Regions from separate parts of the Methylomonas stagni genome, predicted to be linked through region 2. Evidence: riboswitches for the same ligand, from Rfam matches in the RefSeq annotation. Region 2 holds a riboswitch; the other holds the start of a gene.

Region 1 (7,188 bases), 1.6 Mb from region 2:
CCTACGCCGATGGTACCGAACGACGGGTTTTCCGGCACGCTGACCGGCGCTTCGTAGCTCAGGCCGCCGTCAACCGAGCGGGTAAAACGCTTGTCGTCCAAACCTTCCCGCCAGTGCAAATAAATATGGCCGTCGCTGGCGGTTCCGCTCCGGTCTATGCCGATTCGGCCTTTATCCGCGCCTTCGCCGTGGGCGTAGACCGGCGCTTGCCAGCTGACGCCGCCATCCAGCGACTTGAAGACCTGCACGTCCGCCGCGAAGTTGCCGGTGCTGTCGTAATGCAGACTCTGGTAGTAGAAATTGCCCGCCGAATCGACATCCACCATGATGTTGGTCCGTTGTTCGCCCGGCGTCACCACGCCTTGAAAATGCCAGTGCTTACCGCCGTCGTCGCTATAAGCCCAACCGCCTTCCCGGCTGCCCGAAGCGATACTGGTAAATTGCTTCCAGCCCGCGACCAACCGGTCTGGGTTATTCGGATCGAGAGCGATCGTCGGCTCGTGAGCCGCGTCGCCGACAACGTTATCGCCGGTCGGGTCCACATTCATTTGAATGCTCGAATACGGTCCGTACGGAAACAGCGATTGCGCAGCGGCGCTTTCCGGCATCGCGCCGCAGACCGCTAACACGCTCAAGCCCAAGCAATGGGCGGAAATCCCTCGCGGCAACGGCGCGGCGCGACCTAGGCGAACGTCCATCACGCCCTCCTGAATCGGCGATAGCCGTTGATACCGATACCGGCAATCCCCGAAGCGAAGAACCAAACCGCCGAAGGCAATGGAACGGCGGCCACTTGGCCGCAACCGCTATAGGCACCCACGCCTAAACAAAAATCCCCCAAATCGGCCAAGACGGTATTTTTCAAAAAGAACGCGTTTTCGGGGGACAGTAATAAATCGCCGCTGAGCATCCAATCGCCGGCACTGCTGTACTGCAACCGCAAATTAGCCAATTCGTAAGCCACCGCGCTAAACGAAACGTTATTCTGCAAATACCAGCCGCCCGGCGTGCCCGAAACGCCAAAGGCATCCCACATGGTCTGCCGCGCCTCCGGGTCGTATTTCAGCGAGTAATCGCCGTTCAGCAAGGTGCCGGAAAAGCTTCCTCGAAACATCTCGACGCCGGTCATGCCCATCGTGCCGGTACCCGCCAAGGTGTCCGAATCGATCGAGAAGTCCGGCGTCGTGGCTTGGACGTTGCGGCCGGAAAGCTGACCGCTGGGGTTGCTGGCACTGACGGGGGTGATGTCGTGTACCAAGTTCACGGCTGGAATTTCGACACGCGTCGGATTATTGAAGTAAAACGACGAATCGGTGCGAACCGTGTAGTCGGACTCGATGGTGTCGAAATATTGCGCCAGAAAGTATCCCGGCTGGGTCAACGAGCCGAAGTTGGAGAGCGCTAAAGCATCGCGGTCCAGATTCATCGTGAAGGTGCCTCCGGAATTCGCGTTTAACAACGCGGCATCGGCCTGCGTAACGAATCCGCCGGCGACCAGCGCGAAAACCGTCGAAACCGCGGTCAAGTATTTTGATGTTTCAAGGCGATGGCATGTCATCGAAACCTCCTGTTAACTGATATCCCGATCAAGCGGATCGGTTGCGAAAACCGCTCACGCCCATGCCGATTAAGCCGGTCATAAACATCCAGACGGCGGCCGGCAGCGGGACCACGGAGGTTTGAAAGCTGAAGGTACCGATGCGCGCATTAGCATTGCGGGCCGGACCGGCCCCAAGATGATCGAATCCCCAACCGTAACCCAACTCGCCGCTCAAAGACAGCACGTTTCCGTTGATCTCGGAAACCACGTTAAACAACTCGAAAGCCACCGCTTTAAAGCCGAGGGTGTTGTAAATGACCCAATCCGAACTTTCCGGCGTTTTTAGCGCTTCCGCGGGATTATAGGTCAGCGTCATGTCGCCCATTAATACCCGGTTAGTGGGGGGCGCGACATCCACTCGATAGCGCAGGCCGCCGGCCAGGCCGATAGAGCCCGACGCGGTGCCGGTAATGTCGTTGGGGTCGAACGTGAAGGCAGTGGCGCTATTGTGCCGACCCGACGGGTTGTCGGCCACATGGGCACCATTGACGGTAAATTTCAATCCGGTGGCCGGAATTTCGTTCGCCGCGTAATCGGTCAGATCGACGGGCGTATTGTAATCGCGCAACTCTTCAAAGGTTTTTGAGGCCAGCGAAGCGTCGTAGTATTCCTCGACGTATATGGATGGCGCAGCGGTCCTATCTAGATCGATACCGTTCTCGAAAGCGTCTCGATCGATATTGATAATCAGCGAACCGCCGGATACGGTAGCGCCGTGCGCGGATGTCGCGGCAAGGGTTAACGACAGCACGATCAGGTATAGAAATTTCATGCGTATTCCTTGAAAAAAATTGGGTTTCTAATAAGTCGCTTACCGGCCAAGTTCGGGCTCTACCCCCGACCGTTAACGGAAAGCAAAGCGCCCCGCAGCCTTTTGCGACGGAAGGATGAGCGGTCTGGTAAGGCTTAGGCGGATAAGCCCGATTTACCTCTGGAGGCGCCTAACAGGCCGACCAATCCGCTCCCGAACAACCACACGCCGGCCGGCAGCGGCACTGCGGCGGGCGCCAGATTGAAGGTACCCACTTTGACCGATGTGCTGCCGTTAAACAGCAAATTCCAGGAGTAACCCAAAGTGGAAAGATACAAATCGCCGCTTAGCGATAATTCGCCATTACCGTTGACCGACTCGGTGGCATTCACCAAGCGGAACAAGGCTGGATCTTGCGCGGGGCTACTAAAACCGGCGCTGTAGGTAAAGATATTCCACGTCCCACTGGCTTTTTTCAGGTAAAAATCACCAGGGTTCAGGTAGGAGCCGCCACCGGCGGGTTCCATCCGAAATGCACCGCTCAAGCCGATTTGGCCTGCCGCCGTGTTGCTGGCATCCATCGTCGTGGCCTCCTGCTTTCTCGCGCCGTAGCTGATGGTGGTGCCATTGGCGTTCACCGGCAACGAAACGCTGAAGGTCTCGGTCTGACTGAGAGCAACACCGCCGGTCGTGTCCAGATCGATCGGCGTTGCGTTATAACTCTCGTCCCAAAAATTGGCGATATACCAACCTTCGGAACCGCCAACAGCCGAGGTAAATGCGGAATTGTCGATGGTCATATTCGCGACGCCGCTAACGAGGGCCGCGTTGGCATCGCCTGCCGTTAACAGACCGCCGCCGAATACGCTGATTGCCAGAACGCCGGCATAGGCCGCTTTCAAACTGTGTTTGTTTAATAGGTTCATTGTTTTCCTTACAAAACGATCTAAGATTGATTTAATGGGCAAAATCCAGGCCCCGATACGGATGGAAGCGCGTCACATCCCATTGCAGAGCCCAAAGTTCGAAGGCAACCCGGCCGTCTTATTCCAAGACCCGTGGCTTTCCGGCTCCGCCTCGCGGCGGATGTGGCGAAATTGCCGCTTCCGTGCGGCATCGCCCGAATCCTTGAGCGAGGTTTTCCTAGATTTCCGGCGGCTTTTCCGAACGGCGCAAGATGCCGTCATTCGGCAGCCGCCAAGGCTCGAAACCCAACGATACTGGCTTAGAGAGAGCGTCGCGAAACGCAAACCCGCCGACATAAACCTATCGTCATTTCCCGAGTTGCTGATCTAACAGCAAAGACCAGGCCAATTAAAAAGCCATTGTTTTACAACGACTAACATTTTTACCGACGGCCAAACAAACCCAAACCACGTGATTTGCCTCAGCAACTGCGTGAAATCACCTATTCAAACGATTCGCCGGTATTTGTGACAACTCCACGTATCTCGAAACCTAAGCCACGTCGAATCAACGGGCGGAATGCGCCAGCTCCCGGTGAGTCGCACGGACCTCCATGGATTGACCGCTCCTCAATCTTCCACCCATTTAAACCGCAGCGCGGCGGTCGTTAGAAACAACAGCGTCATCGCGGCCAGGCTCATCAACGCCGGTGCTATCTCGGCCAAACCGGCGCCGTCGATCATGACCGCGCGAGCCGCTTGCAGCATGTGGGTTAGCGGGAAAATCAGCGTCAGGTTCTGCAACAGCGCCGGTGCGCCTTCCAGCGAAAACCAAACCCCGGACAGCAGTATCATCGGCAAGGTCAGCAGGTTCAGGATGCCCAAGGCCAACTCCTCGCTACCGGTCCGGCTCGCCATCAACAAACCTAGACTGATCAAAGTTACCGAACCGAGTACCGCTATCAGCGCCAACAAGGCATAAGCCCCCTGCACTAAAAAGTCGAACAAGACGTTCATCGCGACAAATTGCAGCACGACCGCCAGCATCAACAGCCCCAGCCGGCTGACGACTTGCGCCGACAGGAACTCAAAAGCGTTGACCGGCGAGGCTTTCAAGCGTTTAAGCACGCCGCTTTTGCGATACCTGACGATCGTAAATCCGACTCCGAACAAACTGCCGTGCATGATGTTGATGGCTAAAATGCCGGGCAAAACCCAATCGAGGTAGCGTACCCGCCGCCCGGAAACCACTTGCTTTTTCCAGGTGGCGGCTCGATCGCCAGCCAGCAGGACTTTTTCCAGCAGATAGCCCTGCCCGGAACTGTCGTTTATCCAATAGCCGTTTTCCGCCCCCCTTGCACCACCATATCCAGTTGATGATGCTGCAGTTTGGCTAACGCCTTATCCAGTTCCGGGTAGTCGATGAATTGCAGATATTGGGTGGTCTTAAACGCGGTAATCTGCGAATTAGCCTCGCCGGTCACGCCCACTTTAAACAGCGCGCTGTCCTGATCGTCGAATATCGCCGCTATGCCGACGATCAAAATCACCGGAAACACGAAATTCCAGATCCAGGTGGCTTTGTCGCGGATCAATTCGATATTGCGGGCTTTTAGCAATGCCAAAAAATGCTTCATCTCAACTTCTCAAGGAGTGGCCGGTTAATTTAAGAAACAGGTTTTCCAGATTCGGCGTGGCGACCGTCAAGCCTTCCAGCGAGACATGCAAGCGCGTCAATTGGGCGATCGCCGCTTCCACATTGGCGGTGACGAACTCGACCGTTTCGGCGCCGGCAGTCACCGCGAACGGCAAACCCGGAATGTCCGCCAGGCCGCTGGCACTCGGTAAACGGATCAGTACGCCGTCGAAATGCTCCCGCAATAGATTCTGTGGCGTGTCCTGGACGATAATCCGGCCTTGATCCATGATGGCGATTTCGTCGCAAAGCTGCTCCGCTTCCTCCATGTAATGCGTGGTCAGCACAATGGTCTTGCCGCGCGTTTTAATCTCCCGAATCAAGCTCCAAAAGTTGTGGCGCGATTGCGGGTCCAGGCCGGTGGTCGGTTCGTCCAGAAACAAAATGTCGGGATCGTTGATCAAGGCGATGCCCAGCAACAAGCGTTGCCGCTGACCGCCGGACAATTTGCGGGAATCGCGATTGATATAGTCTTGCAAGGCACAGGCTTCGATAATCTCTTCCAGCGGCAAACCGCGCGGATACAGCTTTTGAAACAGTTGCAGGGATTCCTTGACCGTCAGGGTGTCCGGCAAGGCCGTATGCTGAAACTGAATGCCGATATGTTGGCTATAACGCCGGTCGATAGGCTCGCCGCGAAACAAGATCTCGCCTTTGCTGGGCTTGAGTATGCCCTCCATCATTTCCAGCGTGGAGGTCTTGCCGGCGCCGTTCGGACCCAGCAAGCCGAAACACGTCCCGGCTTGCAATTCAAAGCTGACGCCGGCGACCGCCGTGACTTTTCCGTAATGCTTCTCCAGCCCCCTAACGCTCAGCAGGCTAGCGGTCGCGCCAGGCTCGGCAAGCGGCGGCGCGGCTAGCGTTGACGGCTGAGCAGCCGGCTCCGGACTCAGTTCTCGCAACCAAGCCGCGCAAAAAGGCTGCTTGACCACCGTGAAATGCTCGCCCTTGGCCTTGATGACATGGACGGCTTGGTAGTAATCGTCCCACTCGTTGGCCGCCAACCAACCTTTACTGCCGTCGGCGATCACCAGCGTCACTCGGTACGGCAACTTGGCGGTGTAACGGTAATTAGCGGTAATCGACGCCTCGGTCACCTGCCAGATTTTCCGAAAATCCCCGGCATCCAGATTAGGAACGATATCCGCCAACAGCAACGCAAAGCAGTCTTTCCATTCCGAGTAGGGCTTGGTTTTTAAAACGTCGGCGATGGCGGCGCGATAAGGCTCGGGCGAAATGCCGGCGCTAGTCAGCATGAAGTTGCAAAAGGCCTTGACCGAGGCTTTGTCCACGCGGCTTTGCCTCAACAACAAACCGCTATCGATCAACACCACTTCGCCGATTTCGTAGGCCGAATCTTGCAACTGGCGCAGCATTTCGTAGACGACGGTGCCGCCGTAACTGTGCGCGTATAAATTGATTCGCCCTTGCGGCCAGACGCGCCCGATCTGCTCGATATTGTGCGCCGCCATTTCCTCGACCGTGGCCGCCGGCTGATCGCCCGCATAGCCTTTCATTTGCAAGCCGTAAACCGGCCCTTCCCGCTTCAGGCATTCCGCCAGTTCAACATAGCCGTCGCTCAAGCCGGGCATGCCCGGCACGATAAACGTCGGAATCCCCGAGCGCAGATTAAGCAAATATACTGAATTCGTTGGTTTATCCATCGAGCTTTCTAAGTAGTCGGTCAACGCTTTTATCGTCGGATATTTGAAAATATCGGCAAGATTCAGCGAGCTGTCGGGGAGAATGGCGTTAATCCGGCTGATCAGTTGCACGGTCAGCAAGGAGTGGCCGCCCAATTCGAAGAAATTGTCGTGCACGCCAAGCCGCTCGATGTTCAACAGCGCCCGCCAAATGTCGGCCAGTTGTTGCTCCAGTTGGCCGCTCGGCGGACTAAAATCGGCATTGCCGATCTGTACGCCGCTCGCTTGCCGCGCCAAGGCGTTCCGGTCGATTTTCCCGCCGGCCGTCATCGGCAACACCTCGACGGCAAACAGCGCGAGTGGCACCATGTATTCCGGCAAGCTTTCACGCAAAAACGCTTTCAGCACCTCCTGCTCGGGCGGGTTGCCGTCGTGGGTATAAAAAGCCAGCAGTTGTTTGTTATTAGAGTGTTCGCCGACCACCACCGCCGCCAACTTGACCGCCGGATGCCTGGCCAGGGCGGTCTCGATTTCGCCCAACTCCACCCGAAACCCGCGAATCTTGACCTGATGGTCGCGGCGGCCGATGAAGG
Region 2 (7,188 bases):
ATCAGCAGCCGCCCCTCGGCAGGGATGTTGTTGTAGGATTCGTTACCGACTTGGTAGCTGAACTTAAAATAATTCAGCAATTTATCGAGAAACGCGAAGCCACGCAGATGTTGGTTTTTGCGAATGACGTCGTTGAAGTCGTCTTCATGTATCAGTTTTTTCAATGCCTTCAGCAGCAGTTTGTTGTCCTTGCCGAGTTTCAGGTCGGGGTAAGTCTCGTGCAAAATGCGTTCGGCATCGATCATGGGCGAATATCCTGGTCAAAACGGTAGTTGCCGGGATTCTAATGACAGAATATGTCAGAAATATGTCAACGCTTGGCGCGGCGGAAGCGCGCCGATTTGGATAGACTTGCTACTCGAGCGCGTTTTTCGCGCGCTCGAGTAGCGTGATCGCTTAGGTTTAATTTATTGAATGGCGCATTGCGTTCTGGTGCAGAGCAGGGCCTGGCGGCGGGCGTCCAGCAGGTTGATCACGCCGTTCCGGTCCAGATCGGCTGGGTCTTCGCTACCGCGCGCCGGTCGGTTACGTAACGCGAGCAGGGCGTTCAGATCCTGCTTGTCCACATCCTTGTCGGCGTCCAGGTCACCGGGTACGACCACGTTCTCGCAGCTATCGGGCAGATGATTGGCGTTGGTGTCGCCGGTTAGACGCAACTTGATGTCGCTGACATCGGAGACGCCGTTATCGTTACAGTCCGGATACACATTTAAATAATAGACGTCCTGTTCGCCGTTATAGGTCGCCGAGTACGCCACGTGAGCACCCAATGCGTCCGAAACCAAGTGAGTGTAATCACCCAGTTTTTGCGCTCCCAGCGGATAGGCGATGTGGGTGTTGAACACCGGCGTCACCGGCCGATTCTTGCTCCAGGTCAGGCCGCCGTCCCAGGAGTAGGAATAATACAAGCGCGACAGCGCCGGCCGCAGATTGTCGCGGGTGTCGTACCAGACCGCGTCTATCCGGCCGTTCGGCGCCACGCCTTGCATTGCGAACCACTGGTAGGCGTCCTTGTGCGGCGTGTCGTCGTTGATTTTCACCGGCACGGACCAAGTCAGACCGCCGTCGCTGCTGCGAATGAATTTGACATCCTGGTTATCGGCGCCGGCCGGATCGACCGAGGACATCAAATAAATATTGCCGCGCAGCGGCCCGTCGGATTGATCGACATTTACTTGGAGATCTCCCGGCGGACCGTATTGATTGGGATTGTTCTGAAACTGGAACATCACCGGCGAGCCGCCCATATCGACGGTTTGAGTCGTGAAGCTCGGCAACGCGCCGGGATCGCGGGCGTTCAGCGAGGTCGCCAACAGATACTTGCCGAATACCAATTTGGCGCCGACCAGTTCGCCATCCTCGCTACGGCCGCTGACATAGGTTTGACCCGCGGGGCCCACCGCGATCGTGCCGAACGCCGGACTCTCCGGAATGGCGACCGGCGCCTCGAAGCTGATGCCCCCATTGCTGGAACGCGTAAAACGGCGGTCGTCCAGGCCCTCGCGCCAGACCAGATAGACGTGGCCGTCGCTGGAGGTGCCGCTGCGATCGATGCCGATCCGGCCTTTATCGGCGCCTTCGCCGTAAGCGTGGATCGGTACGCCCCAGCTGATGCCGCCGTCCGTGGACTTAAGGACCTGAACGTCTTGAGCGTAGCTGCCGGTTGCATCGTAGTGGAGGTTTTGATAGTAGAAATCGCCGGCCGAATCGACGTCCACCATGATATTGGTGCGCTGTTCGCCCGGCGTGACAACGCCGGGGAAATGCCAGGATAGCCCACCGTCGTCGCTGTAAGCCCAACCACCTTGGCGGTTACCGGACGCGACCGTCGCAAACTGCTTCCAGCCGGCGACCAATCGTTTGGGGTTATTCGGGTCTTGGGCGATGGTCGGCTCGTGCGCGGCGTCGCCGGTAACATTGCGGCCGCCGGCATCGACGTTCATTTGCACACTAACGAACTGTTGGTAAGTCACGGCGTTTGCATTCGCCAGCGGCGCTTGCGCGCCCAGCAGCAGCAAGCACGCGGCCGCGATCGGATCGAGACGGCCGCCGGTCATCGTTTGACTCCACGCCGGCGGATGCCGGTCAAGCCAATCAATCCCGTGCCGAACAACCAAAACGCCGCCGGCACCGGCACGGCGGCCACTTGACCGCAACCGGCGAAACTGCCGACACCCAAACAAAAGTCACCGACATCGGCTTGGCGGGTACCGCCTAAAAAATCGGCATTCTCCGGGCTCATCAACAAGTCGCCGCTCAATTGCCAGTTATTAGCGTCGGCGATTATCAGACTCAAATTCGCCAAATCGAACAACACCATGCTAAAGCTGATGTTGTTTTGCAGGTACCAGCCGCCCGGTGTGCCGGCCTGTCCCAAGTCGTCCCAAGCGGCTTGCCGGTTGGCGACGCTGTAACGCAAGCTGAAGTCGCCAGTCACCAGCGAACCGTTGTAGTTGCCGCGAAACAATTCCACGCCGGTCATGCCCAGGCTACCTGTTCCGGTCAGAGTTTCGCTATCGATGGCGAAATTGGGCGTCGTCGCTTTTACGTAGCGATTTTGGGCCTGACCACTCGGATTGGCGACACTGATGGGCGTGATGTCGTGAACCAGATTCACCGCCGGAATTTCGGTTCTGCTGGTATTGCCGAGATAGAAGTAGGAATCGCTGAACTGGGTGTAGTCGGATTGCGTCGTGTCGAAGTAAGCGACCAGAAACTCACCCGGCGCGCTGGAGCTGCCGCCCACCAGCACCGCCAAGGCCTCTCGGTCGTATTGGGTCGTAAACGTGCCGCCCAAGTTGGCGTGCAGCGCGGTTGCGTTGGCCAGCGCCGGCATGCCGGCGCTCAACGCGGCTATCGCCGCCGCGCTATACCAGCGCGCTACTGACTGCTCGATGCGCTTAAACATGGCTAGCCTCCGAACCGAATATGGTCATTCGGCGGCCCTTGCCACCCAGAACCGCCAAGCCAGTGCCGAACAACCAAATGGCACCGGGTAGCGGAACCGCGCTCACTTGACCGCATCCGGCAAAGCTGCCCGTGCCTAAACAAAAGTCGCCGACATCGGTCAGTGCGCTGCCCAGCAGCATGCCGGCATTTTCCGGCGACATCGCCAGCTCGCCGCTAAATTGCCAGTTATCGGCATCAATCCAGCTAGTACTTAGGTTTATGAAGTCGTAAATCGCCATCGTGAAATAAATATTGTTGTCCAGATACCAACCGCTGCCACCATGGTTTTGGCGAGCGGCATCGAAACGTACCGCGAAATCACCGTTGACCAAGCCGGCGCCGTTGGGTGGGTAGTTTGGCGCGAAGAAGCCTTGGACGCCCGCCAAACCGACTTGACCGGCGGTGCCGCCGGCCAGATTTTCGGTATCGATGTGAAAGTCGGCCGACGTGGCTTGTTGAAAGCGTTGCGCGGCTTGACCGGCAATATCGCCGCCGATCGCGGTAATCGCGAAGGTTTGGTTCAGCGCCGGAATTTCGGCGGTAGCGACTTGGCCGACCAGGGCGCCGCCACTAGTGGCGGGATCGGTCGGGTCGGCCGCCACCGCGTCCCAATATGTGCTGAGGTAATAGCCACCAGCGTAAGGTGCCAGCGCGACAGTGTCCAGATTCATCGTAAACGTGCCGGAGTTCGGCGCGTTTAGAACCAAGGCCATCGCATTCGGCGACAGCGCCAACGCGGCAACCAAGGGTAGCCCGAGGCGGATTCGGTAAAAAGGCAAAATAGGCATCGCGATTCCTGTAAAAAACGGTGAGCAAGCGCCGCGCCGGCACAATCTGTCGCGGCGCTCTGATCGAACCAGCAAAAAGGTTGGCTTAAACCGCAAGGTTCTTACGGCGCGTCGCACCGACCAAGCCAATCAGACCACTACCGAACAACCAGACGGCGGTCGGCACGGGTACCGCCGCCGGAAGGTTCATCGAGAGGCTGCCGACGACCGTATCGGTGGCGGAAATCCCCAGGAACGATCCCCAGGTCAGGCCGAACGGGCTGGGATACTTATTGCTGCCGCTTCCAAAAATCAGGTCACCGCTCAAAGTCAGTTCGCCGCCGGCGTTCACGGTTTCGCTGGCATTGGTCAGTTGCAAAAAGGTGGTGCCCGAGAAAAATTGGTCGTAAGTCACCAGATTCCACACGCCACCGATTTTTTGCAGACGAAAATCGTAAGGTGTTAATGAGCCGCTACTGGTGCCGGGTACCGACATGCGCATGCCGCCGCTGAGACCGATTTGGCCACTGGCGGTGTTACCGACCTCCATCGTGGTCGCTTGTAGCGTGCGGTTGACGGCGGCGTAACTGACCGTCGTAAGATTGGTGTTAATCGCTAGCGTCATGTCGATGGCCGATGCAATGCCGCCGACGGTATCGGCGGTAATGGCGATCTGGTTGTAGCTGGCATCAAAGAAGCTATCGATCCGCCAACCACCGGTGACGGCGGCTAACGCCGCGTTGTCGATTGAAATGCCGACGCTGCCGGTAACGAGCGCGGCTTCAGCGCTGGCAGGCGCGAGAAATCCGCCCAACATCGCGATGGAAAGAGCACCGGCGGTGGCTAGTTGCAATCGGTAACTGTGTTTTTGTGTCATGGCATGTCCTTAAAGGGTCGAAATAATGAAAATGTCTGGCCGCAAGGCGCACGTTTCCCGTAACGCCGGACCGAGTTTTCGGTCCGGCGCTGGAAGCGAACATGGCAGTACGGGCAACCCGGCGGTCTTTTGGTCCAAAGATCCGTGGTTTTCCGGCTCCGTCTCGCGGCGGATGTGGCGTTTTTGCCGCCGGTCCCGGCGGCTTCACTCTAGTTCCTTAAGTGATCCGTCCTTTAGCTCCGTGTGTTCAGGCGACCTAATAGCGGTACGCGATGTTGAAATACAGTTCGGTATCCGCGCCGGGTGCGACCCGGCCGTCGAAATAATCGAAAGGTCGATAATAATGTTCGCCGCTAAGGTTTTTGACGGTGGCCGCCAATTTCCATGCCGACGTTTCGTACCCCAGACTGGCGTCCACACAGTGGTAGCCGGAGGTCTTGAAGCGGTTGTCCTTGGATAAATAGGCGCCCGCGCTTAAATTCACGCCAACCCCGATTCGCCAACCGGGCAGTAAGGAGGCCGGCAGTTGGTAATTCAACCACAGCCGCCCGGCCTGGTCGGGCACCTGAGGCAAACGGTTACCGGCCGGAACGCCGGCTTTATCGTCCTGGTAGCGCGCCAACGTGTACGCATAATTGCCAAGCAAATCCAGCCCTTCCGATAACCGCCAATTCAAGTCCGCTTCCACGCCCTCGGCGCGTTGACCGCCGGAGGCGGTCGAGCGTAGCAAGGTGTCGTTCCCATCGGTTACCGCTACCCGTTCGCGGTCGATTCGGAATACGGCAAATTGACCGCGCCAGATACCGTCGATATCGAATTTCAAACCGGTCTCGACGTGGCGCGCCAATTCCGGCAACGGCGTATCGGCAAACTCGACGAAGGGCTGGCCGCGCATACCTTCGCTGTAACCGGCAAACCAGGTCCAGGCTGAACCGATGTCGACGGCGACGCCCAACCGGGGCAACCATTTCTCGGTGTCGGTGCTGTTCGAGCGGCCGCTCGCGGTGTTTCGAAAATCGATGGCCACCTTCCCTCTACGCAAGCCGGCCAGCAAATGTAGCCGATTGTAAAAACTGCCCTGCCATTGCAGATAGCCGCCGTAGGTCAGATTACCGATAAACTGGTTTGGCTGCGCCGGTTCGGGGACGGCATACCTTAACCCGAAGTTGGGTTGGGCAAGATCCACCAAACCGGTATTCGCCAAATCGGCGCCGACGAAGCCAATATCGTCGAGTTCGCCGCGGTCGGCACCGATGACCAACGTGTGCTCGCTGTTTTCCGAGGCGAACTTTCCGGTCAGATAGCCGAGCACGCTGAACTCGCGTTGGCCTTGATACAACTCGGCGTTAACCAGCCCCCATGCCGACGCTCCCAATGCGCTCAGCGGCCGATCGGCTATAAAGCCATCGTCGCCGAATAGCGTTTGCACCCGCTGATCGAAACTGGCTCGAGACACCCGGCTTTTCAGCGTGATCGTCCAGTGCTTATCCCAACGATGCTCGAACTCGCCCCAAATCGCTTGGCTGTCCGAACGGCTTTGGGGCGCATCGGCCGGGCCGATAAAGCTGTCCGGTGGGAGCCGAAACCGGCCGGCTAAGGTGCCGGTGGCCGGCAAGCCTTGATACTCGGTTTGCCGCCAATGCGACAATTTCCCGCGCAAGGTAAGCTTGTTACGATGGTTGTCGGTGAAGGTCAGGGCCGGATTCAAGTTGTAACGCTGGGTCTCGACCGCATCGACGCGGTTGCCGGCATCGGTAAATTCACCGGTCATCCGCAGCCAAACCCGGCTATGCAAAGGCTGATTGATATCGAAATTCGGTTGAAAGTAGTCGTGAGATCCCGTTCGGAAGCCGAATTCGCCGAAAGCCTCGGGTCGAGCTTGCTTGGAAATCAAATTCACGACACCGCCGACCGGGGCGCCCGAGCCGCCGGCGTAGAGCAGGGCGTTGCTGCCCTTGAGCACTTCCAGGCTGGCAACGTTAATCGTGCTTTCCCGGTCGCCGGGATTGTAATACTGGGTAAAGCCGTCCAGCAGTTGCTCGGAGGGAAAGCCGCGAATGAGCGTCCCTTCCAGGACCGGCGAATACAAGGGATTGCGCGCCACCACGCCGCTGACGTTGCTTAAGGCCTCGCTAACCGTGACGGCTTGCTGGTCGTCCAGCAGGTCGCGGGTGACGCTGGCGACCGTTTGCGGAATCCGTCGCACCGGCGTGTCGGTCAATGTGGCGCTCTGCATTTGGTCGAGGGTATACGAGGCGACATCGTCGGCCGGTTCGGCAATCGGTTTGCCGATGACCGTGACTGGCGGCAACGCAACCGGAGCCCGTTGCGGGTTAGGGCTGCGCTCCCCGGCCTCGAGCGTGACCGTACGGGCGCCCAGAAAGCGGAACGTCAACCGGCTGTTTTGCAACAGGACGCGTAGCCCTTGTTCCACGCTCATGCGTCCCTTCAGTGCGGGAGCGTTCAGACTGCGTAAGTCGTCAACCGGAAATACCAATTCAAGGTTAGACTTGGCGGCGAATTCGATCAGCGCGTCGTTCAACGACTGAGCGGGTATGTTGTAGTCGAATCCAACCGGCTCGGCCAAAACCGGTA

Evidence for each region. A riboswitch is a leader RNA that binds a small molecule or an ion and turns the genes downstream of it on or off. The one in region 2 is predicted to bind cyclic di-GMP.
Region 1: it holds a riboswitch for cyclic di-GMP, as region 2 does, so the genes downstream of both, ACP4CD_RS12240 (hypothetical protein) here and ACP4CD_RS05085 (hypothetical protein) in region 2, are expected to answer to the same signal.

Annotation. Positions count from the first base shown of each region.
Region 1 is NZ_CP189557.1:2,644,511-2,651,698, forward strand. It holds gene ACP4CD_RS12225 (hypothetical protein) at 1-698, opposite strand, end outside; gene ACP4CD_RS12230 (hypothetical protein) at 698-1,558, opposite strand; gene ACP4CD_RS12235 (VPLPA-CTERM sorting domain-containing protein) at 1,587-2,372, opposite strand; gene ACP4CD_RS12240 (hypothetical protein) at 2,507-3,277, opposite strand; cyclic di-GMP riboswitch class I at 3,378-3,454, opposite strand; gene ACP4CD_RS12245 (ABC transporter permease) at 3,887-4,507, opposite strand; gene ACP4CD_RS12250 (hypothetical protein) at 4,585-4,893, opposite strand; gene ACP4CD_RS12255 (amino acid adenylation domain-containing protein) at 4,895-7,188, opposite strand, start outside.
Region 2 is NZ_CP189557.1:1,068,690-1,075,877, reverse strand. It holds gene ACP4CD_RS05105 (lysophospholipid acyltransferase family protein) at 1-245, opposite strand, end outside; gene ACP4CD_RS05100 (hypothetical protein) at 408-2,057, opposite strand; gene ACP4CD_RS05095 (VPLPA-CTERM sorting domain-containing protein) at 2,054-2,908, opposite strand; gene ACP4CD_RS05090 (hypothetical protein) at 2,901-3,737, opposite strand; gene ACP4CD_RS05085 (hypothetical protein) at 3,823-4,593, opposite strand; cyclic di-GMP riboswitch class I at 4,703-4,782, opposite strand; gene ACP4CD_RS05080 (TonB-dependent siderophore receptor) at 4,850-7,188, opposite strand, start outside.